4 regions of the Pseudomonas sp. AK-TSAG1-1 genome follow, and region 1 is predicted to be linked to each of the others. Evidence: predicted binding sites of a transcription regulator. Region 1 holds the regulator's gene; each other region holds the start of a gene.
The links. The regulator FliA, encoded in region 1, starts transcription of late flagellar genes. The targets are predictions, from matches to a motif close to CTAAAGTTTNNNNNNNNNNNGCCGNTAA.
Positions count from the first base shown of each region.

Region 2: the regulator FliA is predicted to act here: its motif matches at 3,682-3,709, upstream of AC1UK9_RS14955 (methyl-accepting chemotaxis protein).
Region 3: the regulator FliA is predicted to act here: its motif matches at 2,485-2,512, upstream of AC1UK9_RS27505 (methyl-accepting chemotaxis protein).
Region 4: the regulator FliA is predicted to act here: its motif matches at 2,404-2,431, upstream of AC1UK9_RS02450 (methyl-accepting chemotaxis protein).

Region 1 covers NZ_CM165965.1:1,800,809-1,806,656, reverse strand. The annotation lists gene AC1UK9_RS08255 (chemotaxis protein CheA) at 1-1,248, opposite strand, end outside; gene AC1UK9_RS08250 (protein phosphatase CheZ) at 1,303-2,091, opposite strand; gene AC1UK9_RS08245 (chemotaxis response regulator CheY) at 2,110-2,481, opposite strand; gene fliA (RNA polymerase sigma factor FliA) at 2,649-3,389, opposite strand; gene fleN (flagellar synthesis regulator FleN) at 3,386-4,216, opposite strand; gene flhF (flagellar biosynthesis GTPase FlhF) at 4,330-5,670, opposite strand; gene flhA (flagellar biosynthesis protein FlhA) at 5,682-5,848, opposite strand, start outside.
Region 2 covers NZ_CM165965.1:3,381,619-3,387,466, forward strand. The annotation lists gene AC1UK9_RS14930 (FMN-dependent NADH-azoreductase) at 160-771, opposite strand; gene AC1UK9_RS14935 (LysR substrate-binding domain-containing protein) at 897-1,805, shown strand; gene AC1UK9_RS14940 (MmcQ/YjbR family DNA-binding protein) at 1,802-2,161, shown strand; gene AC1UK9_RS14945 (DUF1294 domain-containing protein) at 2,276-2,704, opposite strand; gene AC1UK9_RS14950 (undecaprenyl-diphosphate phosphatase) at 2,701-3,531, opposite strand; gene AC1UK9_RS14955 (methyl-accepting chemotaxis protein) at 3,837-5,471, shown strand; gene pnuC (nicotinamide riboside transporter PnuC) at 5,665-5,848, shown strand, end outside.
Region 3 covers NZ_CM165965.1:6,046,537-6,052,384, reverse strand. The annotation lists gene AC1UK9_RS27515 (NorM family multidrug efflux MATE transporter) at 1-1,355, opposite strand, end outside; gene AC1UK9_RS27510 (LysR substrate-binding domain-containing protein) at 1,514-2,434, shown strand; gene AC1UK9_RS27505 (methyl-accepting chemotaxis protein) at 2,625-4,601, shown strand; gene AC1UK9_RS27500 (phosphocholine cytidylyltransferase family protein) at 4,615-5,328, opposite strand; gene AC1UK9_RS27495 (gamma-glutamyl-gamma-aminobutyrate hydrolase family protein) at 5,336-5,848, opposite strand, start outside.
Region 4 covers NZ_CM165965.1:549,469-555,316, forward strand. The annotation lists gene AC1UK9_RS02445 (potassium/proton antiporter) at 1-394, opposite strand, end outside; gene AC1UK9_RS02450 (methyl-accepting chemotaxis protein) at 722-2,347, opposite strand; gene AC1UK9_RS02455 (hypothetical protein) at 2,625-2,855, shown strand; gene AC1UK9_RS02460 (cell division protein ZapA) at 2,852-3,154, shown strand; gene AC1UK9_RS02465 (methyl-accepting chemotaxis protein) at 3,254-5,191, shown strand; gene AC1UK9_RS02470 (hypothetical protein) at 5,240-5,848, opposite strand, start outside.

The DNA of each region.
Region 1 (5,848 bases):
CACGGCCTTGGACATGGCTTCGTCGCCGCTGTTGAGACCCAGGCGCACCAGACGGTTACGCACCAGTACCAGCTCGCCAACCATGTTCATGATTTCGTCGAGACGCGCGGTGTCGACCCGCACGGTGGTCTCGGCTTCGCTCGCCGGTTTTTCCGCTGGCGGTGCAGCGGCGGCGCGGGCCGGAGCCGGGGCGGCAGCGGCAGCCGGTTTTGCAGCTTCGGCTTTCGGCTCAGGCTTGGGCGCAGCCTTCGGCGCAGCAGCCGGAGCGGCCGGTGCCTTGGCAGCTGGCGTCGAAACGGCAGCAGCGGTGCCTGTAGCGGCAGCGCCGACGTCGGTGAACTTGCCTTTGCCGTGCAACTCGTCGAGCAGCGATTCGAACTCGTGATCGCTGATCAAGTCGCTACCGGCCGCAGCGGCCACCGGAGCGGCAGGTGCAGCCGGTGCCGAGGCGATCGCCGACTCGAGTGCTTCAACGGCAAAGTTGCCCTTGCCGTGCAACTGGTCGAGTAGCGCTTCGAATTCGTCGTCGGTGATGTCGGAGCTGTCGCCCGCAGCCGGAGCCGCAGGAGCAGCCGCCGTCGGTGCAACGGCGTCCGCCGCGAACTGGCCTTTGCCGTGCAACTGATCGAGCAACGACTCGAATTCAGCGTCAGTGATTTCATCGCTGGCTGCCTCATTGGCAGTTTGCGCAGGTGCAGCAGCGGCCGGGGCTTCGGCTTCAGCCTTGACGGCGTTCAGCGAATCCAGCAGCTGTTCAAATTCGTTATCGGTGATGTCGCCCGAATCGCTCGAATCGCCTTCGACGACCAGCTCTTCGATCATCTCGGCCACCGGCGAAGCCGGAGCTTCGTCGGCCGATTGCGGCTCGGCCAGACGTGCCAGCGCGGCCAGCAGTTCCGGGGTGGCCGCCGTGATCGGTGCACGTTCACGGACTTCGCTGAACATGCTGTTCACCGCGTCCAGTGCTTCGAGGACAACGTCCATCAGTTCTGCATCAACGCGACGCTCACCCTTGCGCAGGATGTCGAACACGTTTTCGGCGATGTGACAGCACTCCACCAGCTCGTTGAGCTGAAGGAAGCCGGCGCCCCCTTTTACAGTGTGGAAACCGCGAAAAATTGCGTTGAGCAGATCTGCGTCATCCGGACGGCTTTCCAGCTCGACCAGTTGTTCGGACAGTTGCTCAAGAATCTCGCCGGCCTCAACCAGGAAATCCTGAAGGATCTCTTCATCGGCGCCGAAGCTCATTAATGGGGTGCTCCTACAGGTCTAAAAACCCAAAAAACCTAAAATTCCAAAACTCTAGAATCCAAGGCTGGATAACAAATCGTCCACATCGTCCTGACCGGACACAACGTCTTCTCGTTTATCGGCATGAATCTGCGGACCTTCACCCTGCGAGAGATGTTTTTGTGGATCTTTTTCTGCAAGCATCGCGGCGCGGTCGTGTTCGATGCCCGCAAAGCGGTCCACCTGACTGGCCATGAGGACGAGTTTGAGCAAATTGCTTTCGACTTCGGTGACCAGTTGGGTCACGCGCTTGATCACCTGACCGGTAAGGTCCTGGTAATCCTGAGCCAGCAGGATGTCGTTAAGGTTGCTCGACACCGCACGGTTGCCCGTGCTGCTGCGCGACAGAAAACCGTCGACCCGGCGCGCCAGCTCGCGGAACTCTTCGGCCCCGACCTCACGGCGCATGAAACGGCCCCAGTCGGTGCTCAGGGCCTGGGCTTCCTCAGCCAGGCCATTGACGACCGGGGTGGCGCTTTCCACCAGATCCATGGTGCGGTTGGCCGCGGCTTCGGTCAGCTTGACCACATAGCCCAGGCGTTCGGTGGCGTCGGTGATTTGCGACACTTCCTCGGCCTGCGGCATGTGCGGATCGATCTGGAAGTTGACGATCGCACTGTGCAGTTCGCGTGTGAGCTTGCCCACTTCCTGATACAGGCCGCGGTCACGGGTCTGATTGAGCTCATGGATCAGTTGCACAGCGTCGCCGAACCTGCCTTTTTCAAGGCTCTCGACCAGTTCGACCGCGTGTTTTTTCAGGGTCGATTCGAAATCGCCCTGTGAAGATTCGTTATGCTCCATAGCTCCCCCGCGCGTTCATCAGCCGATGCGTTCGAAAATCTTCTCGATTTTTTCTTTCAGCGCCTGAGCCGTGAAAGGTTTGACCACGTAGCCGTTCACACCGGCCTGAGCGGCCTCGATGATCTGCTCGCGCTTGGCTTCTGCAGTCACCATCAGCACGGGCAGGTGCTTGAGTTTTTCATCGGCACGCACGTGGCGCAGCAGGTCGATACCGGTCATGCCCGGCATGTTCCAGTCCGTTACCAGAAAGTCGATGCTTCCGCTGTTGAGCACCGGAATGGCAGTCGTGCCATCGTCGGCCTCGACGGTGTTGGTGAACCCCAGATCACGCAGCAGGTTCTTGATGATCCGCCGCATCGTTGAGAAGTCATCAACGATGAGGATTTTCATGTTCTTGTCCAATTCGACCTCCAAGCAGTCTTAAACGCGCCCAGCACCTGGACGCGCCATTTCAATCAATCCGGCAAAGCACTCGATGACTGTCTGGAGCACAACAGAGCAAGACCGGTGCCGTTCATCACCGCACCAGCCTCGTTCGCAGTGTCCCCACACTGCCTTCAGCGCGCTCGCCACTCCCCCAAACGCCCCCGCAAGCGGGCCGCGCACTGGCTGTGTAACTGGCTGACCCGCGATTCACTGACGCCAAGGACTTCACCGATCTCCTTGAGGTTCAGCTCTTCGTCGTAGTACAGCGCCAACACCAGTCGCTCACGCTCCGGCAAATTGGCAATCGCGTCCGCCAGCGCGGCCTGGAAGCGTTCATCTTCCAGATCGCGTGACGGCTCAAGATGAGCACTGGCGCCATCCTCGTGCAGCCCTTCGTGTTCGCCGTCCTGCAACAGGTCGTCGAAACTGAACAGCCGGCTGCCCAGCGTGTCATTCAAAATCCCGTAGTAATCGTCGAGACTCAATTGGAGTTCGGCCGCAACCTCGTGATCTTTAGCATCACGGCCGGTTTTAGCTTCAATTGCCCGAATTGCGTCACTGACCATACGGGTGTTGCGGTGAACCGAGCGTGGCGCCCAATCACCTTTGCGCACTTCATCGAGCATCGCACCGCGGATTCGAATGCCCGCGTACGTTTCGAAACTGGCGCCCTTGCTGGCGTCATATTTGGTCGAGACTTCGAGCAGGCCGATCATCCCGGCCTGAATCAGATCTTCGACCTGCACACTCGCCGGCAAGCGCGCCAGCAGGTGATAGGCAATGCGCTTGACCAGTGGCGCGTAACGCTCGATCAACTCGTACTGCGCGTCACGTGCCGACTTCTTGTAGTAATTCATACCGCTGGCGGTCATAACACAGGCCCTGCCGTTTGCTGCACGAGGCGCTCGACGAAAAACTCAAGGTGACCGCGCGGGTTGGCAGGCAGCGGCCAGGTATCGACCTTCTGCGCGATCGCCTTGAACGCCAGCGCGCACTTGGAACGCGGAAAGGCTTCATAGACCGCTCGCTGCTTCTGCACTGCCTTGCGCACGCTTTCGTCGTACGGCACCGCGCCGACGTATTGTAAGGCGACATCGAGGAAGCGATCCGTGACCTTGGTCAACTTGGCGAACAGGTTGCGCCCTTCCTGCGGGCTCTGCGCCATGTTGGCGAGGACGCGGAAGCGGTTCATGCCGTAGTCGCGATTGAGCAGTTTGATCAACGCGTAGGCATCGGTGATCGAAGTCGGCTCGTCGCAGACCACCAGCAACACTTCCTGGGCTGCGCGGACAAAGCTGACTACCGAGTCACCAATGCCTGCAGCGGTGTCGATCACCAGCACATCGAGGTTGTCGCCGATGTCGCTGAAGGCCTGAATCAGACCGGCATGTTGCGCCGGACTCAGGTGAACCATGCTCTGGGTGCCGGAGGCGGCCGGCACGATGCGGATCCCGCCGGGACCTTGCAACAGCACGTCGCGCAGCTCGCAGCGACCTTCGATCACGTCGGCCAGGGTACGTTTGGGAGTCAGTCCCAGCAGAACGTCGACGTTCGCCAGCCCCAGGTCGGCGTCCAGCAGCATGACCCGACGGCCAAGCTCTGCCAACGCCAGAGACAAGTTCACTGACACGTTAGTCTTGCCGACGCCACCTTTGCCGCCGGTCACCGCGATCACCTGTACGGGATGCATGCTGCCCATGTTATTTCTTTACCTTGTCTTGCATAGACGGAGGCCACATTACTGGCTGCGCGTTCTCAACCGGAACAATGCATGGCAGACCATCGATGTAGGTACAAAAACGGTTCATTACCTCAGCCAACCTGCTTGGTCGGGCTGTGGTAGATATCAGCGAACATGTCAGCCATGGCTTCTTCGCTGGGTTCTTCCTGCATTTGCACGCTGACGGCGCGGCTGACCAGTTGATGGCGGCGCGGCAGATGCAGATCATCCGGAATCCGTGGGCCATCGGTCAGGTACGCGACCGGCAGTTCATGACTGATTGCCAGGCTCAACACTTCGCCCAGGCTTGCTGTCTCATCCAGTTTAGTCAGGATGCACCCGGCAAGCCCGCAACGCTTGTAACTGTGATAAGCGGCGGTTAGAACCTGTTTCTGGCTGGTGGTTGCCAGGACCAGATAATTTTTTGAACGGATGCCGCGACCGGCCAGGCTTTCGAGCTGCATGCGCAGGGCCGGATCGCTGGCCTGCAGGCCGGCGGTATCGATCAGCACCACGCGCTTGCGCAGCAGTGGATCCAGCGCTTGAACCAGCGACTGGCCCGGATCAACGTGCGTCACCGGCACGTTGAGAATCCGGCCCAGGGTCTTGAGTTGTTCCTGAGCGCCGATGCGGAAGCTGTCCATGCTGACCAGCGCGACATTCTGCGCGCCGTACTTGAGCACGTAGCGCGCGGCGAGCTTGGCCAGGGTGGTGGTCTTGCCCATGCCGGCCGGGCCGACCATGGCAATCACCCCACCCTCTTCCAGCGGCTCGACTTCCGGTACGGCAATCATCCGCGCCAGATGTGCGAGCAGCATGCGCCAGGCCTGACGAGGCTCTTCGATGTCGGTGATCATTGCCAGCAGGTCGCGCGACAACGGGCCGGACAGACCGATACGTTGCAGACGGCGATACAGGTTGGCTTGCGCCGGACGGCTGCCTTGCAGTTGATTCCAGGCCAGGGTGCCGAGCTGCACTTCCATCAGCTCGCGCAGGCTGTTCAATTCAAAACGCATCGAATCCAGTGCACGCGGGTCAATCCCGCCGGAGGACTGCGCAGGCGCCGGGGCCGGGCGCGCCGGGGCGGCGTAAGTCGGTTCGCTCAACGGCTCGGCAGCGGTCAGCGGCAGACCGGCCGTCAACGGCAGCCCGGCGAACAACTGGCGATTGATGTTGCCGTCGGCTTCGCCACGCAGGCTCAGCTCGGCCTGGGCGGTAACGATGCGCGACTGGGTCTTGCGCAGCTCGTCCTCAAGTTCCATGTTCGGAACCCGTGGCGCCAGCGCCGACAATTTGTAATCCAGCGCCGCCGTCAGCTCGACGCCGCCGGCAATGCGGCGGTTGCCAATGATGGCGGCATCAGCGCCCAGCTCATCACGAACCAGCTTCATGGCCTGACGCATATCGGCGGCGAAAAAACGCTTAACTTGCATAAACCACTACCTCAGCCGTTGGGCCCTACTGTCGCAACGATGGTCACTTGCTTGTTGTCCGGAATTTCCTGGTAGGCCAGCACGTGCAGCCCCGGGACGGCGAGGCGGCCGAAACGCGAAAGCATCGCGCGTATCGGGCCTGCTACCAACAGGATCACCGGTTGACCTTGCATTTCCT
Region 2 (5,848 bases), 1.6 Mb from region 1:
GGCGCGGCGTTGCACTCAGACGTTGATCGTTTGACTGCATAACCCGGGCCAGATTATGCAACAGTCAGAAACAAAAAACTCCGCATCTGGCCCTTGCAGAACCAGAATACAGAGTTTTTTGGGAGGCTACCTGAACGGCAGCTGGTCTTTACGCAATGCTTACGCAGCAGCGAACAGTTGCTCGCTGATCTTCGCCTGAGCAGCGCTCATCGCGTTGTTGCGCACTTCATCACCGTAAGCGAGGCCTTCGGCACGGACGATTTCGATGTCGGTGATGCCGAGGAAGCCCAGAACCAGCTTCAGGTACTCTTCGTGAGCGATGCCGCTCGCCTGACCGGCGTGGATGCCGCCGGAGGTGGAGACGATGACCACTTTCTTGCCACCGCACAGGCCTTCAGGCCCGGCTTCGGTGTAGCGGAAAGTCTGGCCGGCAACGGCCACGCGGTCGATCCAGGCTTTGAGCTGGGTCGGTACGGTGAAGTTGTACATCGGTGCGGCGATAACGACGGCATCAGCAGCGATGAATTCAGCCAGGGTCGAAGCGCTCAGTTCAGCTTCATGCTGTTGTGCGGCGTTGCGCAGCTCAGCAGTGGTGCCGGCGGCGACCAGGGTGGTCGACGAGAAGTGGCTGATGGCGTCGGCGGCCAGGTCGCGATAGGTCACGACGGCGGCAGGCTCGGCGGCTTGCCAGGCTTTGACGACTTGACTGCTCAACTGACGGGAAGCCGAGTTGTCGCCCAGAATGCTCGAATCGATGTGCAGCAGTTTCATGTGGAATCTCCTGGAAAGAATCGCCGGCGGCGACGGAATGGAGACAATCCTACGGAAGAAACCAATAGCTGATTAGCCGCCGACAATGCGATAGTTCGTCCCACTGATAGAACGGTGGACTTTTCATGCAGGATCTTAACGATCTCTACTATTTCGCCAAGGTCGTCGAGGCCGGTGGCTTCGCGGCGGCCGGGCGTTTGCTGGGCATTCCCAAATCACGCTTGTCACGGCGCATTGCCGAACTCGAAGAGCGTCTGGGCGCCCGCCTGCTGCAACGCACCACCCGCCAACTGAACCTGACCGCTGTCGGTGAGCGTTACCTGCGCCACTGTCAGGCGATGTTGCTCGAAGCGGAAATGGCCGACGAAGCGGTCGCGAGCATGTCCAGCGAGCCGCGCGGCCGCTTGCGTGTGTCGTGCCCGACCGGCCTGGCGCGAGAAATGTTGCCATGGGTGATCAGCGAATTCCTCGGCAAATTCCCTCAGGTGCAACTGGAGGTGGTGCTGCTCAATCGCCGGGTGGATCTGGTCGCTGAAGGGTTCGACGTGGCACTGCGCGTGCGGGAACTCGGCGATGAAGATCCGTTGCTGGTAACCCGCCGTTTGCGCCAGGCGCAAATGGTGGTGGTTGCCAGCCCGACATTTGTCGAAGGCAAAACAATCAGCCACCCGCAGGACCTGAAGAACCTGCCGGTGCTCGGCGCGCTGGAAGCCGACCGTATGGTGCACGTACGCTTGCTCGATCAACAGGGCAACAGTGTCGAACTGAACATGGAAGCGCGGCTGGGCATCGATGACTTCATCGTACGCAAGGCCTGTGTGCTGGCCGGCCAGGGCTTTACCCTGCTGCCGATGATGTATTGCGAAGCCGATCTCGAAAGTGGCGCGCTGGTGCAATTGCTGCCCGAGTGGTCGTTGCCTGGCGGCTGGTTGCAGGCGGTGTATCCGCATCGGCGCGGGGTGATGCCAGCGGTGCGGGCGTGGATCGACCATCTGGTCGAATCGTTCAATGCGTGTGGGGAGCGACTGTTATGACCAAGGGAAAAATGAACGAAGCGGATGTCGCCGCCTTCTGCCTGGCCTTGCCGGGCGCGCAGGAGGATTACAAATGGGGGGGCGTGCGGGTGTTTTCGATCGCCGGCAACAAGATGTTCGCCTTGCAGGGGCTGCGCGGGGATTCGTTGGCATTCAAGGTCGACAAGGATCTGTTTCTCGGCCATTGCGATCGCCCGGGCATTCAACCGGCGCCTTATCTGGCGCGGGCGCAGTGGATCATCATGCATCCGCCCTACCCGCTGGGCGCCGAGGAGCTGCAAGGATTGCTGACGCGATCGCATCAGTTGGTGGTGAGCAAGCTGCCGAAGAAAACCCAGGTTGGATTACTGCTTTGACACCATCTCTGTAGGAGTGAGCGTGCTCGCGATGGCGTCGTATCTGTCAAAGAGATGTCGACTGATACACCGCTATCGCGAGCAGGCTCACTCCTGCAGGGGATTTGTGGTGCTTTAGAACAGTGAAAGCAGGTTCGAGCCGATAAACAGCTGATCGATCCAGAACACCTGGTGCAATGCCACGATCGCCCAGAACAGCATCTGAAATGACACCTTGCGCGTCTTGTGACGGAACACCTGTTGGGCAATCAACGCGCCGGGCCAGCCGCCCGCCAGTTCCAGTGCGTGCAGGATGTTCTCCGGGGTGCGCCAGGCATCGGCGCGCGCCTTGCGCTTGTCCGCCCAGTACATGAAGAACGTCAAGACGCTGACCACACCGTAGGCGGTCAGTGGCACCAGCGAGATCCCGCGCAGCCACATCGACAGCGAGCCGAATGCCGGCAATGCGCAGACGATCAGCAACACCGCCAGTTTCAGTTTCAAATGCTGAATGCCGCCACCGGACGGGCGTCCGTCCGGGCGACGCGCGCGTGAATCACTCATGCCTTGGCCGCCGACCAGTCCACCCAGCCGAACTGCCAGGTCGCCAGAATCACCAGTCCGAAGACAATCCGGTACCAGGCGAACGCTGCGTAGCTGTGGCTGGCAATGAACTTGAGCAGACCGCGCACGGCGATCATCGCGAAGATGAACGCGGTGATGAAACCGATGGCGAACACCGGGAAGTCTGCCGGCACGAACAGATGACGATATTTGTAACCGGAATACACCGCCGCACCGACCATGGTCGGCATGGCCAGGAAGAACGAGAACTCGGTCGCAGTCTTGCGCGACAGGCCGAACAGCAGACCACCGATGATCGTCGAGCCGGAGCGCGAGGTGCCAGGAATCATCGCCAGGCACTGGGCGAACCCGACTTTCAGCGCGTCCTTCCAGGTGATCTCGTCCACGGTTTCGGCATGTACCTCATGCTGCCGGCGTTCGGCCCACAACATGATCACCCCGCCGATTACCAGCGCGGTCGCAACGGTGATCGGGTTGAACAGGTATTGGTGGATCAGATCGGCAAATATCACCCCCAACACCACTGCCGGCAGAAAGGCGATCAGCAGATTGGCAGTGAAGCGCCGCGCACTCGGCTGGGTCGGCAAGCCCATCACCACGTCGAGAATCTTGCGACGAAATTCCCAGACCACCGCCAGGATCGCGCCGAGCTGGATGATGATGTTGAACGCCATGGCCCGTTCGCCGCCGAAGTCGAGCAGGTCGGCAACAATGATCTGGTGTCCGGTACTGGAAATGGGCAAAAACTCCGTCAGCCCCTCTACAACTCCAAGAATCAGTGCCTGCAAGGCGGTCCAAAGATCCATCAATCCCCCAAAGAGCGATGCACGCCGGCATGCCCCGATAATATTTTTCTAACGTTCACTGCGTTCAGCGTAGCTGTTTGTTGCTGTACCGATTCCGCGCGCACAGGATCCACACGAAACGGTCAAAATTCCGTGAAATATCAACTTGGATTCAGGTTTTCATGCGCGGGGCCGAAATCCTAACAGACAAGCCTTAATAGTGCTGCGGCGTTATACGACTTGGGTCGCGTATGCCCGACCACCGAAACGTGGTTGGATGCTGGCGTTGATTTATTACAAGAAAAAGAAATCGGAGTGACAGCGTTATGAACAGCTTGCGCAGTGTGTCGATCAGCCGACGCTTGTGGCTCATCTTGGTTGTGGCCGTGGTCATGCTGTTGACCTTGGGTGTGTTGATGCTCAAGCAGATCCACGATGACCTGTACCACGCCAAGGCGCAGAAAACCCAGCATGTGGTGCAGACCGCCAGCGGCCTGCTGACCTACTACCACGACCTGGAAACCACCGGCACCCTCACCCGCGACGCCGCGCAGAAGCAGGCGCTGACCGCCATCCGTGGCCTGCGCTACGACCAGAGCGACTACTTCTGGATCAACGACCTCACGCCCGTGATGGTCATGCACCCGACCAATCCCAAGCTTGAGGGCCAGAACCTCTCGGCGATCCGCGATCCGGACGGTTTCGCGGTGTTCAACGAAATGGTTGCGATCGCCAAAAGCCAGGGCGCAGGCATGGTCGATTACCGTTGGCCCAAGCCCGGCGCCAGCGAGCCGGTGGCGAAGACCTCCTACGTCAAACTGTTCGAACCGTGGGGCTGGGTGCTCGGGTCCGGCGTCTATATCGATGATGTGCAGAGCGAGTTTCGCGGCCAGGTGATCAAGGCGACGGTGATCGGTCTGGCGATTGCCGTGATCATGGCCCTGCTGGTGATTTTGATTGCCCGCAGTATCGTGCGCCCGCTGCAGGAAACCGTGAACGCCATGGCCAACATCGCCAGCGGCGAAAGCGACCTGACCCGCAGCCTCGACACTCACGGCCAGGACGAAGTCACGCAACTGGCCCATCACTTCAATGCCTTTACCGCCAAATTGCGCCGGGTCATCGGTGACTTGCAGGTCTCGGCCAGCGCACTGGGCCAGTCGTCCAGCGAACTGGGCAACGATGCCACCCAGGCCCAGCAACGCAGCCAGCAGCAATCGCAGCAGATGGAGCTGGTGGCGACCGCGATCAATGAAGTGACCTACGGCGTGCAGGATGTAGCGAAGAATGCCGAGCACGCCGCCGCTGAAATGCGCGACGCCGAAGCTCAGGCGCAACAGGGCCAGATCAACATCGACGGCAGCCTGCAACAGATCGACAAGTTGTCCGGAACCATTGATCAGGCGGTCGAAGTGATTCGCACGCTGGCGGCGGAAAGCACGCAGATCGGCAGTGTGCTGGAAGTGATTCGTTCGATTGCCGAGCAAACCAACCTGCTGGCGCTCAACGCAGCCATCGAAGCGGCGCGCGCCGGTGAACAGGGTCGGGGTTTTGCGGTGGTGGCCGACGAGGTTCGCCTGTTGGCACAGCGCACGCAAAAGTCGACGGCGGAAATCCAGGCCATGATCGAACGCCTGCAGAATCACTCCGAAGCGGCGGTGAAGGTCATCGGCGACAGCAGCAAGGCTTCGCAACTGACCATCGAACAGGCCGGCCTCGCGGGCGCCAGCCTGAATGCCATCGGCCAGGCGCTGCGCAATCTCAACGGCCTGAACGCCTCGATTGCCAGCGCCACGCTGCAACAGGCGCATGTGGTCGAGGACATCAACCAGAACGTCACCCAGGCGGCCGGCCTGTCCCACAGCACGGCGCTGGCGGCGGAACAGTCGAGTGCAGCGAGCGTCAAGCTTGGGCAGTTGAGTGAGCAGTTGAACCAGTTGTTGCGTCAGTTCCGTGTCTAAACCGTAACCTGTGGGAGCGAGCCTGCTCGCGAAGGCGTCGTGTCAGTCAGTGAATCAGGTGACTGATACACCGCTTTCGCGAGCAGGCTCGCTCCCACAGGTTAATCGGTTCCGTCAAAATCGGTAACAGGCTCGTTCCCACAGGTTTTTGGGTACAATCCGCTCCCTCCTCAACTCCCTCCAAGGAAGCCACATGTCCGGGCTTGAACTGTTTGCCGCCGCCCTCGGCGTGATCGCCGTCTGGCTGACGGTCAAACAGAATCCGTGGTGCTGGCCGATCGGCCTGGTCATGGTGTTGCTGTACAGCTGGATCTTCTATGACGTGAAGCTGTATTCGGACATGTTGCTGCAAGTGATCTACGCCGCACTGCAAGTTT
Region 3 (5,848 bases), 2.0 Mb from region 1:
TCCAGCCGAATCATCCGCTTCATCTTCCATTCAAACGCCAGCGTCAGGCTCACCGCCGCACACGCCAGGCCCAGCGCCAGCCCCCACCACACGCCGGTCGGCCCCCAGTTCAAGTGGAACGCCATCCACCACGCCGCTGGCGCGCCGATCAGCCAATAGCAACCAAGGCCGACCAGGAACGTGGTCTTGGCATCCTTGAGCCCGCGAATGCAACCCATGGCGATGGTCTGCGTGCCGTCAAACAACTCGAACCACGCCGCCACGGCCAGCAGGCTCACGGCCAGACGAATCACCTCGGCAAACGCCGGGTCGTCATGGTCCAGAAACAGGCCGACCAACTGGTTCGGCAGCAACCAGAACACCATTGCAAAACCCAACATCACTACCGCGCCGAATACGATGCCGACCCGCCCGGACATCCGCGCATCGCCCAGTTGCCCGGCGCCGTAATGCTGGCCAACGCGCATGGTGATCGCGTAGGACATCCCCGCCGGCACCATGAACGCCACCGAAACGATCTGCAGGGCGATCTGGTGTGCGCCCAGTTGCGTGCTGCCCATGGTGCCCATGCACAGCGCGGCGAAGGCGAACAAGCCGACTTCTACTGCATAGGTGCCGCCGATTGGCAGACCGAGACGCCACAGCTCTTTGAGGTACTGGCGATTCGGCCGCGACAGGCCCGCGCGCAACGGATAAGCGTCGTAGGCCGGATGCCGACGGATGTGCCAGGCCAGCGCCAGCGCCATGCAGTTGGCGACAATCGCCGTGACCAGGCCGATGCCCGTCAGGCCCAATTTCGGCAGGCCGAACATGCCGGTGATCAGCGCGTAATTCAGCAGGAAGTTGGCGACGGTGCCGCCAAGGCTGATGACCATCACCGGCGTCGCCCGACCAATCGCGCTGGTGAAGCCGCGCAGGGCCATGAAGCTCAGGTAGCCGGGCAGGGCGAACGGCAGGGCAATCAGGAACTGCCCGGCGGCGTTGACGTTGGTTTCGGTCTGGCCGAACAGCAGCAACACCGGTTTGAGGTTCCACAGCAGCAGCGCAGCGCCGAGCGCCATCAGCCACGCCAGCCACAACCCGGCCTGAGTCAGGCGTGCGGCGCCGATAATGTCGCCGGCCCCCTTGCGAATCGCCACCAGGGTGCCGACCGCCGCGATCACGCCGATGCAGAAAATCGACACGAACGAATAGCTCGCAGCCCCTAGCCCGCCACCGGCCAACGCTTCAGGGCTCAATCGCGCCATCATCAAGGTGTCGGTCAGCACCATCAGCATGTGCGCCAACTGTGAAGCAATCAACGGCCCCGCCAGCCGCAGGATGGCCCAGAGTTCGGTACGCACAGGATGCTGCATGGTCATCACCACTCATTGAAAGAGGGAACAGGGGACCGTCGATTCTCGGCGCTTGGCAGCGTTTGCACAAAGGGATAAAAAGGATGGGTGGCATGATTAAAACTCATCATGAACGGATTCTGCCAGGTTGGCTGCATCCCGCTACTGGAGCTTGGTATATGTCTCGTCGTCTTCCTCCCTTGTATGCCCTGCGCGCATTCGAAGCGGCAGCGCGGCACAGTTCGTTCACCCGCGCCGCTGAGGAACTGTCGATCACCCAGAGCGCGGTGAGTCGGCACATTCGTACGCTTGAAGAGCATTTTGCCTGCAAGCTGTTTCATCGCAGCGGACGCAACCTGCAACTCACCGAGTCCGCCCGGATGCTGTTGCCGGGGATTCGCGACGGCTTTGCTGCGCTTGAGCGCGCCTGCAACACCTTGCGCGCCGAAGACGACATCCTGCGCATGAAAGCACCGTCGACCCTGACCATGCGCTGGCTGCTGGCGCGGCTCAGCCGCTTCCGTCATCTGCAACCGGGCAACGAGGTGCAACTGACCAGTGCCTGGATGGACGTGGACTCGGTCGACTTCAACAACGAGCCTTTCGACTGCGCGGTGCTGCTCAGTGACGGGCATTTCCCGCCGGATTGGGAGGCCAGCCTGCTGTTTCCCGAAGAGCTGATTCCGGTCGGTGCACCGAACCTGCTGAACGATCAACCCTGGGATGTCGCGCGCCTGGCCGCCACCGAGTTGCTGCACCCGACCCCGGATCGGCGTGACTGGCGCAGTTGGCTGGAGCACATGGGGCTGTCCGATCAGGTCTCGCTCAAGGGCGGACAGGTGTTCGATACCCTTGAACTGGGGATGATCGCGGCGGCGCGCGGTTACGGTGTGTCGATGGGCGATCTGCTGATGGTTGCCGAGGATGTGGCGCAAGGGCGCTTGAGCCTGCCGTGGCCGACCGCCGTCGCCAGCGGGCTGAATTATTACCTGGTGTGGCCGAAGACCCGGCCGGGAGGTGAGCGTTTGCGCCGCCTCAGCGACTTCCTGCAAGGCGAAGTGCGCGCGATGGCGCTGCCGGTGGTCGAGCGCTTGAGCTGAAACGTTCGAGCCGCCACAATGCCGGCCTTGCGCCATAACCCCGCTGTTTACTCAAGTATTCGCTTTTACCGCCGAAAATGAGCAGGTGGGACCGTCGTGCCGGTTTCCACGATTTCACCCCCCATATTAGAAAATTTCCGAGCAGATGCTGCGATCAGGGAGGATCCGGTGGCTCGGCCAGGAGCTGTCCATGTCTCAACCTCGCGCCCGGATCGCCTCGCAGCTGGGCCTCGCGCTCGCTGTGATCCTTGCGATCGTCATCAGTGGCAGTACGGTGTTCGCCCTGCGTTCGCTGGATACCGCCAACCTCGCCACCCGTGAAGAACACCTCGCCAGTGAGGCGCGGCTGCTGGCCGATCAGTTGAGTACCTTCCACGGCACGCTGCGCGAAAGTACGCAGCGCCTGAGCGGATTGTTCGAGAAACGCTTCAGCGCGGGCCTGAGCATTCACGCGGATGAGCCGGTGACGGTTGCCGGTACCCAGACGCCGGGCCTGCATCTGGGCAGCGAAGTGCTGAACAACAACTTCAAGGAAGTCGACGAGTTCAAGCAAATGACCGCCGGTGTCGCCACGCTGTTTGTGCGCAGCGGCGAAGACTTCGTGCGGGTCAGCACCTCGCTGACCAAACAGGATGGCACGCGCGCCATCGGCACCTTGCTCGACCATGCGCACCCGGCCTATGCGAAGTTGATGGCGGGACAGGGCTATGTCGGTCGCGCCTTGCTGTTCGATCGTTCCTACATGACCCAATACACCCCGGTGCGCGACGGCAGCGGCAAGGTGATTGCGGTGTTGTTCGTCGGTTTCGACTACACCGATGCGCAGAACGCCCAGTTCGACAACCTCAAGCGTTTCCGCATCGGTCAGAGCGGCTCGCTGGCGCTGTTGGATGAGCAAAACAAATGGCTGGTTGCGCCAGCGGGTGTGCAGGCACCGGATCAGGCAGTGCCGGTGATCAACGGTCTGGCCAGGAAACCGGGTAAAGGCGAGTTCTGGAGCGACACCGCCGAAGACTTCTACAGCATCGCCGTACCGTTCGACGGCGGGCCGTGGTCGGTGGTGGCTAGCATGCCGAAATCCGAGATTCGCGCCGTGACCTGGAGTGTCGGCACGCAACTGGCCATCGGCAGTCTGCTGGCGATGCTGATCGCGGTGGGCGCGGCGATGTGGCTGCTGCGTAGCAAGCTGCAACCGCTGGGCGATCTGGTACGTCAGGCCGAAGCCTTGGGCGCCGGCGAACTGAGCGTGCGCCTGAATGTGTCGAGCAACGACGAAATCGGCCAGTTGTCCCGCGCGTTCAACCAGATGAGCCAGGCGCTGTCGACCATGGTCGAGCATATTCGCCGCTCCTCGGAAGAGGTCAACAGCCGTGCCCAGGCGCTGTCCGGGTTGTCCGGTGGCGCGTACGAGGGCATGGAGCAGCAGTCGGGCGAGATCACCAGCATGGCCGGTGCGGTGGAAGAGTTCAGCGCCACCTCGCTGAACATCGCCGACAACATGGGCAACACCCAGCGTCTGGCGCAGGAAAATGCCCAGCAGACCCAGATCGGGCGCACCTCGATGGAAGAAGCCTCTTCCTCGCTGGAGCAAATCGCTGGTGCGCTGAACACCACCGCTAGCGTGATCAACACCCTCGGTCAGCGTTCCCAGGAAATCGGCGGCATCGTCAGTGTGATCACCTCGATTGCCGAACAGACCAACCTGCTGGCCCTCAATGCGGCCATTGAAGCGGCCCGCGCCGGTGAGCAGGGCCGTGGTTTTGCCGTGGTGGCTGACGAGGTGCGCAACCTGGCGTCGCGTACCCGTCAGGCGACCGACGAAATCTCCGGGATGATCCACAGCATCCAGCAGGAAACCGGCAACGCCATCAGCACCATGGAGCAGGGCAATCTGCTGATGCAGGAAGGCCTGTCGCGCAATGCCAACGTGGCCTCGGCGCTGGCGCGGATTGATGAGCAGAGCCGTTCGGCAGGGCAGCAGTTTGCGGCGATCACTACGGCGACGCAGGAGCAGAGCAGCACGGCGACGTTGCTCAGCAGTAATTTGCAGAGCATCGCACTGGCCAACAGTGAGCAGCGCGAAGTGGTTTCCAATCTGGCGGTCACCGCCAAGGAACTGGAGAAGCTGGCCGCCGATCTGCGCTCCGAGGTTGATCGTTTCCGCTGATGCGGCGTGCCGGTTACTGGTACGCGGAGAGGTCTTCGCTGGAGTCGACCTCTCCCCATTCTCCTGAATAGGCAACGGCCTCGATCGCGACTCGACCGGCGTCGATGACACGCTGCAGGGTATTGGTCATGTGCATCTTGTCGCACTGGTCCGAGGTTAATTCGCCCCGCAGCCGCACGACCTCTGCCCAACCTGCGGGCGTGAAGCGCAGCAGCCCCATGTACTGGCCTTCGACTTCCTCCACCGAATGCGGTTTGTTGCCGATTTCGGCCAGCGTGTTGTCGCTATTGAGCCGGAACGTCTCGGCATCCAGCAGTGGATCGCCAAAACGCTGAGTCCACAACGCCAGCCAATGGGGGTCGTAGGTGACGGCCAGCGACGCTTCGCTGGCCATCAGCGACCGGACGGCGTCCGGGCTGTAAAAAATGTCCGAATAACTGACGATGCATGGCTGGCCCTCAAGCCAGGACTCGGCGCAGGCCAGCGACGACACCATGTTGGTGTCGGCCCAGCGAGGGTTGTGAAATTCGCTCAGGCCCCGGTCGGCCAACAATTCGCGCTTGTAGCCGGTTACCACGGCGATTTCACTGATGCCCGCTGCGCGCAACGATTGCAGTTGCCATTCGAGCAAGGGTTTGCCGCGCAATTCGACCAGACACTTTGGTCGTTCATCGGTGAGGCTTTTCATGCGGCTGCCACGTCCGGCAGCCAGAATAATGGCTTTCACAGCAGTGCTATCCCAACGGTTGTTGAATGGTGTCGGCCTCGCCGAACAACAGCTTTATTCGCTGAACGTCGTGCGATGCAAATTGTGCCTCGCGCTCCGGGTGCCACATCCAGCCCTCCCAAGGCAGAAACAGATGCCGGATCGCTTCGATTTCGCCGTCATCACTGCGCGCCAGGACTTCAAAGCCTTGCGGGCAACCGGCGAGAGACTGGCTGTGATAACTGTTTACGTCAGCGACGATCCGGCCAGACAGCCGATGCCGGGTACGCACATGCCCGCTGACCGCTTTCAGTTCGCTGCCAGACCAATGCCCCAACATCTGCATGCCGCGGCAGATACCCAGCACTGGCAGGTTGCGTGCGCGGGCGTGATCGAGCAGGCACGCCTCCGTGTGATCGCGAGCCGGGCACTGGCCGATGTCGTTGCCGCCGGACAACACCAACGCCTGGGGTGCTATGGCTGCCAGCCAATGATCGAGGCTGGCGCCGACCAATCCGTTCGGTACCGGCACGGGAGTGAA
Region 4 (5,848 bases), 1.3 Mb from region 1:
CGGTGGAGCCGACGATAGCGCCGATCAGCAGGCCCTGGATCAGGTTCAGGTCGAGCAGCCACGCAGCGGCCATGCCGGTCAGCCCGGTGGTGATCAGCACCCCGACCGTCGCCAGCGACAGCGCCGGCCACAAGGCCACGCGGAAACTCGAGACCCGGGTGCGCAAGCCACCGTCGAGCAGGATCACTGCGAGTGCGAGGTTGCCGACCAGGTAGGCCGTGGGATAGTTATCGAAAATGATCCCGCCGCCATCGACCCCGGCGGTCATGCCAACCGCGAGAATGATCACCAGAATGGGGATGCCGAGACGGGAAGAAAGTGAGCTGACAAGAATGCTCGCACCTACCAGCAACGCGCCGATCAAGAACAGGCTGTTGATGGTCGTCGCATTCAAAGGCAGTACTCCAGAAGCGTAAAGACGGGCACAAACTGACCATGCAGTCTGCGTGCCAGCGATTCTAACCTGTTGAAATGTGATGCTGTCAAAAAGGTTTTTCAGTGGGGGACGCAGATTTGGGTTCGGCTTGAGATCGCTGCCCTCACCCTGGCCCTCTCCCGGGGGGAGAGGGGACTGACCGAGTGGCTCTCTCGAGTTACATCGACCTGAAATAGCGAGTCGAACTCAGGTTTTGAAAAGCACGAAGATCTGCTCCCTTTCCCCCTCGCCCCCTTTAGGGGGAGAGGGTTGGGGTGAGGGGGCGCTCTTGATCTTGCTTTTAGATCAAAGGCTGAACCGCCCAACCATATTGTTCAGATCCAGCGCCAGGCGCGACAGCTCGTTGCTCGCCGCACTGGTCTGATTCGCGCCGGTGGCCGACTGCACCGACAGGTCGCGAATGTTCACCAGGTTGCGATCCACTTCGCGGGCCACTTGTGCCTGCTCTTCGGCAGCGCTGGCGATCACCAGGTTGCGCTCGTTGATTTCAACGATCGCGGTGTTGATGGTGTCCAGCGACAGACCGGCGCCACGGGCGATGTTCAGCGTCGATTCGGCGCGCTCGGTGCTGTTGCGCATCGAATCCACGGCGTGTTCGGTGCCGCTCTGGATGCTGCCGATCATCCGCTCGATTTCGCTGGTCGACTGCTGGGTGCGGTGTGCCAGGGCACGGACTTCGTCCGCCACCACGGCAAAACCGCGCCCGGCTTCACCGGCACGTGCCGCTTCGATCGCTGCGTTGAGGGCCAGCAGGTTGGTCTGATCGGCCAGGCCGCGAATCACGTCTAGCACCTTGCCGATGTCACGGGATTCGTTCGCCAGATCACCGATCAGGGTCGCAGTGCTCTGCACATCGGCGCTCATGCGTTCGATGGCGCTGACGGTTTCCTGTACCAGGTCACGGCCGTCGCCCGCCGAAGTGGTGGCGTTCTTCGAGGCTTCCGAAGTGCTTACCGCATTGCGTGCGACTTCTTCCACGGCACTGGTCATTTCGTTGACGGCGGTGGCGGCCTGTTCGATTTCGTTGTTCTGCTGGGTCAGGCCACGGGCGCTTTCGTCGGTGACGCTGTTCAGCTCTTCGGCAGCGGAAGCCAGCTGGGTGGCGGAGCCGGAGATGCGCTGCAGGGTGTCGCGCAGTTTCGATTGCATCTTGGCCATGGCCGCCAGCAGGCGCCCGGCTTCGTCGGTGCCGTCAACGTGGATCGGCTGGGTCAGGTTGCCTTCGGCAATGGTTTCCGCCGCGTCCAGCGCTTTCGAGATCGGCTTGGTGATGCTGAGGGTCAGCAGCCAGGCGAACAGGAACGTCAGGCCAGTGGCGACGACCAGCAGGGTGACCACCAGATTGAATGCCGAGGAGTATTGCTCGGCGGCCTGTTGGTTGGTTTCGCTGATCTGCTGGCCATTGATTTGCATCAGGCGGTTGAGCACGCTGTTCATCGCCTCGGAGTTGTCGAGCAACTGGGTGTTCAGCAGGTTGCGCAACTCGTCCACCTGATTGTTGCGCGACAGGCTTTTCATCCGGTCTTCGATCTGGCGGTACTGGCCGAGCAACTGCACGTACTGATCGTACGCGGCGCGCTCCTGCGGGCTGACGATCAGCGGCTCATAGGCGGTTTGGGCGGCGCGGATCTGCTGGTTGCGCATCTCCAGCAGCTCGACGGTTTTCTGCTGCACGTCCGCTTCACGGTTGACCAGCAAACGGTACGACAGCACCCGCAGGCGCAGGGTCAGTTGCGTGAACTCGTCGAGGTTCTTGATGCTCGGCACACTGCTGGTGGTGATGTTCTCGGCAGCGCCGCGGATTTTGCTCATCTGGTTCAAGGCGAACACGCCGAGGATCAGCATCAGGCCGCCGATCAGGGCGAAACCGGTGAACGCCCGGGGGGCGATATTCATATTGCGAAGGGACATGGCGTGATACCAAAAAGGGCCGCATCCATGCGGGCTGAGACTGCTGTATGGATGACTTATCGGTCATACGACTAAAGTCTTGAGGCAGTGTGCGTATTTGTCGCATAAGGGCCTGGGCGACGAAGTGCAGGAACCAGATCGGCAGATCGCAGTCTTTAAAACTCGCAAGAACGGTCGGCCGCCAGGAAAATCAAGGCCTTGCGCCGGTTTAACCCTGGCATCCGCAGTGACTTTTCTTTATCGTACGCGCCCTTTGAAAAACGCCTGGAAGATCAAAATGTTGGAAGCATCCCTCAGCCAATTGGAACAGCTCGTCAGCGACCTGGTGCAACAGAACCAGACCCTCACGCAAACCAACCAGACCCTGTCCACGGAACTGGCCCAGGCCAAGGATGAAAACGAAAGCCTGCAACTGAGCCTGATGGAACAGGAAGAGAAGCACGGCGCCACCGCAGCGCGCATCCAGGCCCTGGTTGATCGCGTCAACGCAGGTCCTGTCAGCGCATGAACCACGGCACCGCAGGGGTAAAAGTCATCTCCATTCTCGGGGAGGACTATTCGATCAAGGCACCGGCCGGGGAAGAACAGACCCTGCTGGACGCCGCACTGATGCTCAAGGCCGCACTGGCCGACACCAAACGCAAATACCCGACGCTGATCGGTGACCGCTTGCTGGTGCTGGCAGCCATGAATCTGTGCTCGCAGCAGATCGAAATGAAGAAGCAGCACCAGGAAGAACTCGACCGTTACCAAGAGCAAGTCAGCGCCACGGTCGAAACCATCGCCAAGACCATCAATCAGGGTTGATGGGGTTGCGCACAACCAAAGAATAGATTGTCGATTGAGTTGTATACAATCGGCACGGCTGTTGCATTGTTTCGGCCACTTATTCTTTGGGGGTGCTCCATGCAGTTGTGGCGACGCAGTATTCAATGGCAGCTGATTCTCAGCATGGGCACCGCCCTGCTGTTCAGCATCCTGATCGTGGTTGGCATTTATACCCTGGTGGTCAACCGCCTCGCCCAGAGCTATCTGGTCGAACAAGCGCTGCCGTCGAGCATCGAAGCGACGCGCAATGACATCGAACGCATCCTCGTTCAGCCACTGACCGCCGCCAAGGACATCGCCAGCAACACGATGGTGCGCGACTGGCTGGCCTCGGGTGAAGACAGCGGAAAAACGGCGGCCTTCGCGCAGTATCTGGAAGGTATCCGCGCCGAACATAAAGCCTTCACCGCATTGATCATCGGCGCCGAATCCAATCACTACGTCACCGAAAAAGGCCTGGACCGCACTCTCAGCCGCGCCAAGCCGGCCGATGCCTGGTTCTATTCCTTCCTCGACAGCAACCAGCCCCGCACCCTGAATATCGACAACGACGGTGCTACCGGAGAATTGGCGCTGTTCATCGATCTGAAGGTCGAGCAGGCGGGCAAAGTGGTCGGCGTGGCAGGGCTTGGCCTGAGCATGAAAGAGCTGTCGGAGCTGATCCACAACTTCAGCTTCGGTGAGCGCGGCAAGGTCTATCTCGTGCGTTCTGACGGTTTGATCCAGGTTCATCCTGAAGCGCAATACAGCGGCAAGCGCACCTTGAGCGAGCAGATCGGCGCCAGCGCTGCGCAAAACGTCTTGGGTCAAAAAGTTGCCGTGAACAGCAGCTTCCAAAGGGACGGCGAAGACTTCCTCGTCTTCAGCCTGCCGTTGCGCGATCTTGGCTGGACCCTGGTGGCCGAAGTGCCGCAGTCGCAGATCTATGCCGAAGCCCGCAAAGCGATGTGGATGAGTGGCGGCATCGGTCTGGCGGTGGCGCTGGTGTGCCTCGCCTTGGTGGTGTGGCTGGCGCAAGGTTTGGTGCGGCCGATTCGTCAGGTAACAGCCGCGCTGGTAGCAATCGGTAGCGGCGGTGGAGATTTGACCCATCGGTTAGATTCCAGCCGCGCCGATGAGCTGGGCGATCTGGCCCGGGGCTTTAACCGATTCCTCGACAGCCAGCGCGGGATGATCGGTGAGGTGCTGACCACCAGCGAACGTCTGCGCACCGCTGTCGGCCAAGTGGCCAGAGTGGTGGAAAACACCGCCGAGCGTTCCGGCCGTCAGCAGGAAATGACCGATATGGTCGCCACGGCGGTGCATGAAATGGGCCTGACCGTGCAGGAGATCGCACAGAACGCCGGCAACGCCGCACTTGCCTCACAAACCGCACGGGACGAAGCGCTGCAGGCGCGGGAAGTGGTCGGTGGCTCGATCCGTCATATCGAAAGCATGTCCGATGAGATTGGCGTGGCGGCTGGCGCGGTCGGTGAGTTGGCGCATCAGGTGGCATCGATCGACTCGGTGCTGGCGGTGATTCGCGGGGTGTCCGAGCAGACCAACCTGCTGGCACTCAACGCCGCCATCGAAGCGGCGCGGGCCGGGGACATGGGGCGCGGGTTCGCTGTGGTGGCCGATGAAGTGCGCACCTTGGCGCGCAGGACCCAAGCGTCCACCGACGAGATTCAGCAGATGATCGGCAGCCTCAAGCAGGGCGCAGAAAACGCCGTGTCGTCGATGCGTACAGGTCAGGCCGCGACGGGGACCGGGGTTGAGTCGAGCCAGCGTACTGGCGCTTCATTGACGGCCATTACCGGGCAGGTCGAGCGCATCAGCGACATGAATCATCAGGTGGCGACGGCGACGGAAGAGCAGTCGGCGGTGACTGAAGAGATCAACCGCAATGTGCAGGGGATTTCCGACCTGGCGCGGGCGACGGCGGGGGAGGTCAGGGCTTGTCGCGAAGACTGCCAGATGTTGCAGAGACTGGCGGATGATCTGGCGCGGCAGATGGGTGGGTTCCGATTAAATTGATAGCGTTTTTTTTCGGTTCGACGCGCCGGCTGAGGCGCGTCGGGCGAATTATCGCGCAGCTTTTATCAGGCGGAGTTCTCTACCGTAAAAGTCGATTCCGCCCAAGGTAAGCAAGTAGTAAACCAGTTTCTCCTTGACCAACCACTCTGCTGACTCATCAACGTAGAGATCGTCTGACGCCAATGTTCTGAACATGTCGTCGTTGTTGAAAGACTGGGAGTTGGGATAGGTCTTATAAGGGGTCACAATTTCATTGATGTAAAGATTGTTGGCTAACTTTGTGTAGGTTTTTTTGCTGATGCGCTCCTGGCTGCCCTCATCTTTCACGTTGTCATTGACTCTGGCCGCCATGAAAAACTGATATTCGCTGAGCATGACATAGGGGTCGATTAACGATTCTGACGTGTCATTAAGCAGTGGCGTGCCGTACACCGTAGCATTCCATTGATTGTCTTGCGTGTGGGTGAAGTCCTTGAAGGTGACGCGATGTGTCGATAAATAGTGATCGCCCACAGAAGTCACTTCAAACATTGCCGTTGCGGTAGTTGTAGTACCAAGCTCGTTATCGCCTGGAGCCATTACGATACTGATCAGGCTCTGTTCATCCGATAATCGTTGATGATTTTTGCTGATGACAGTGGATACGGTTGAATCCTT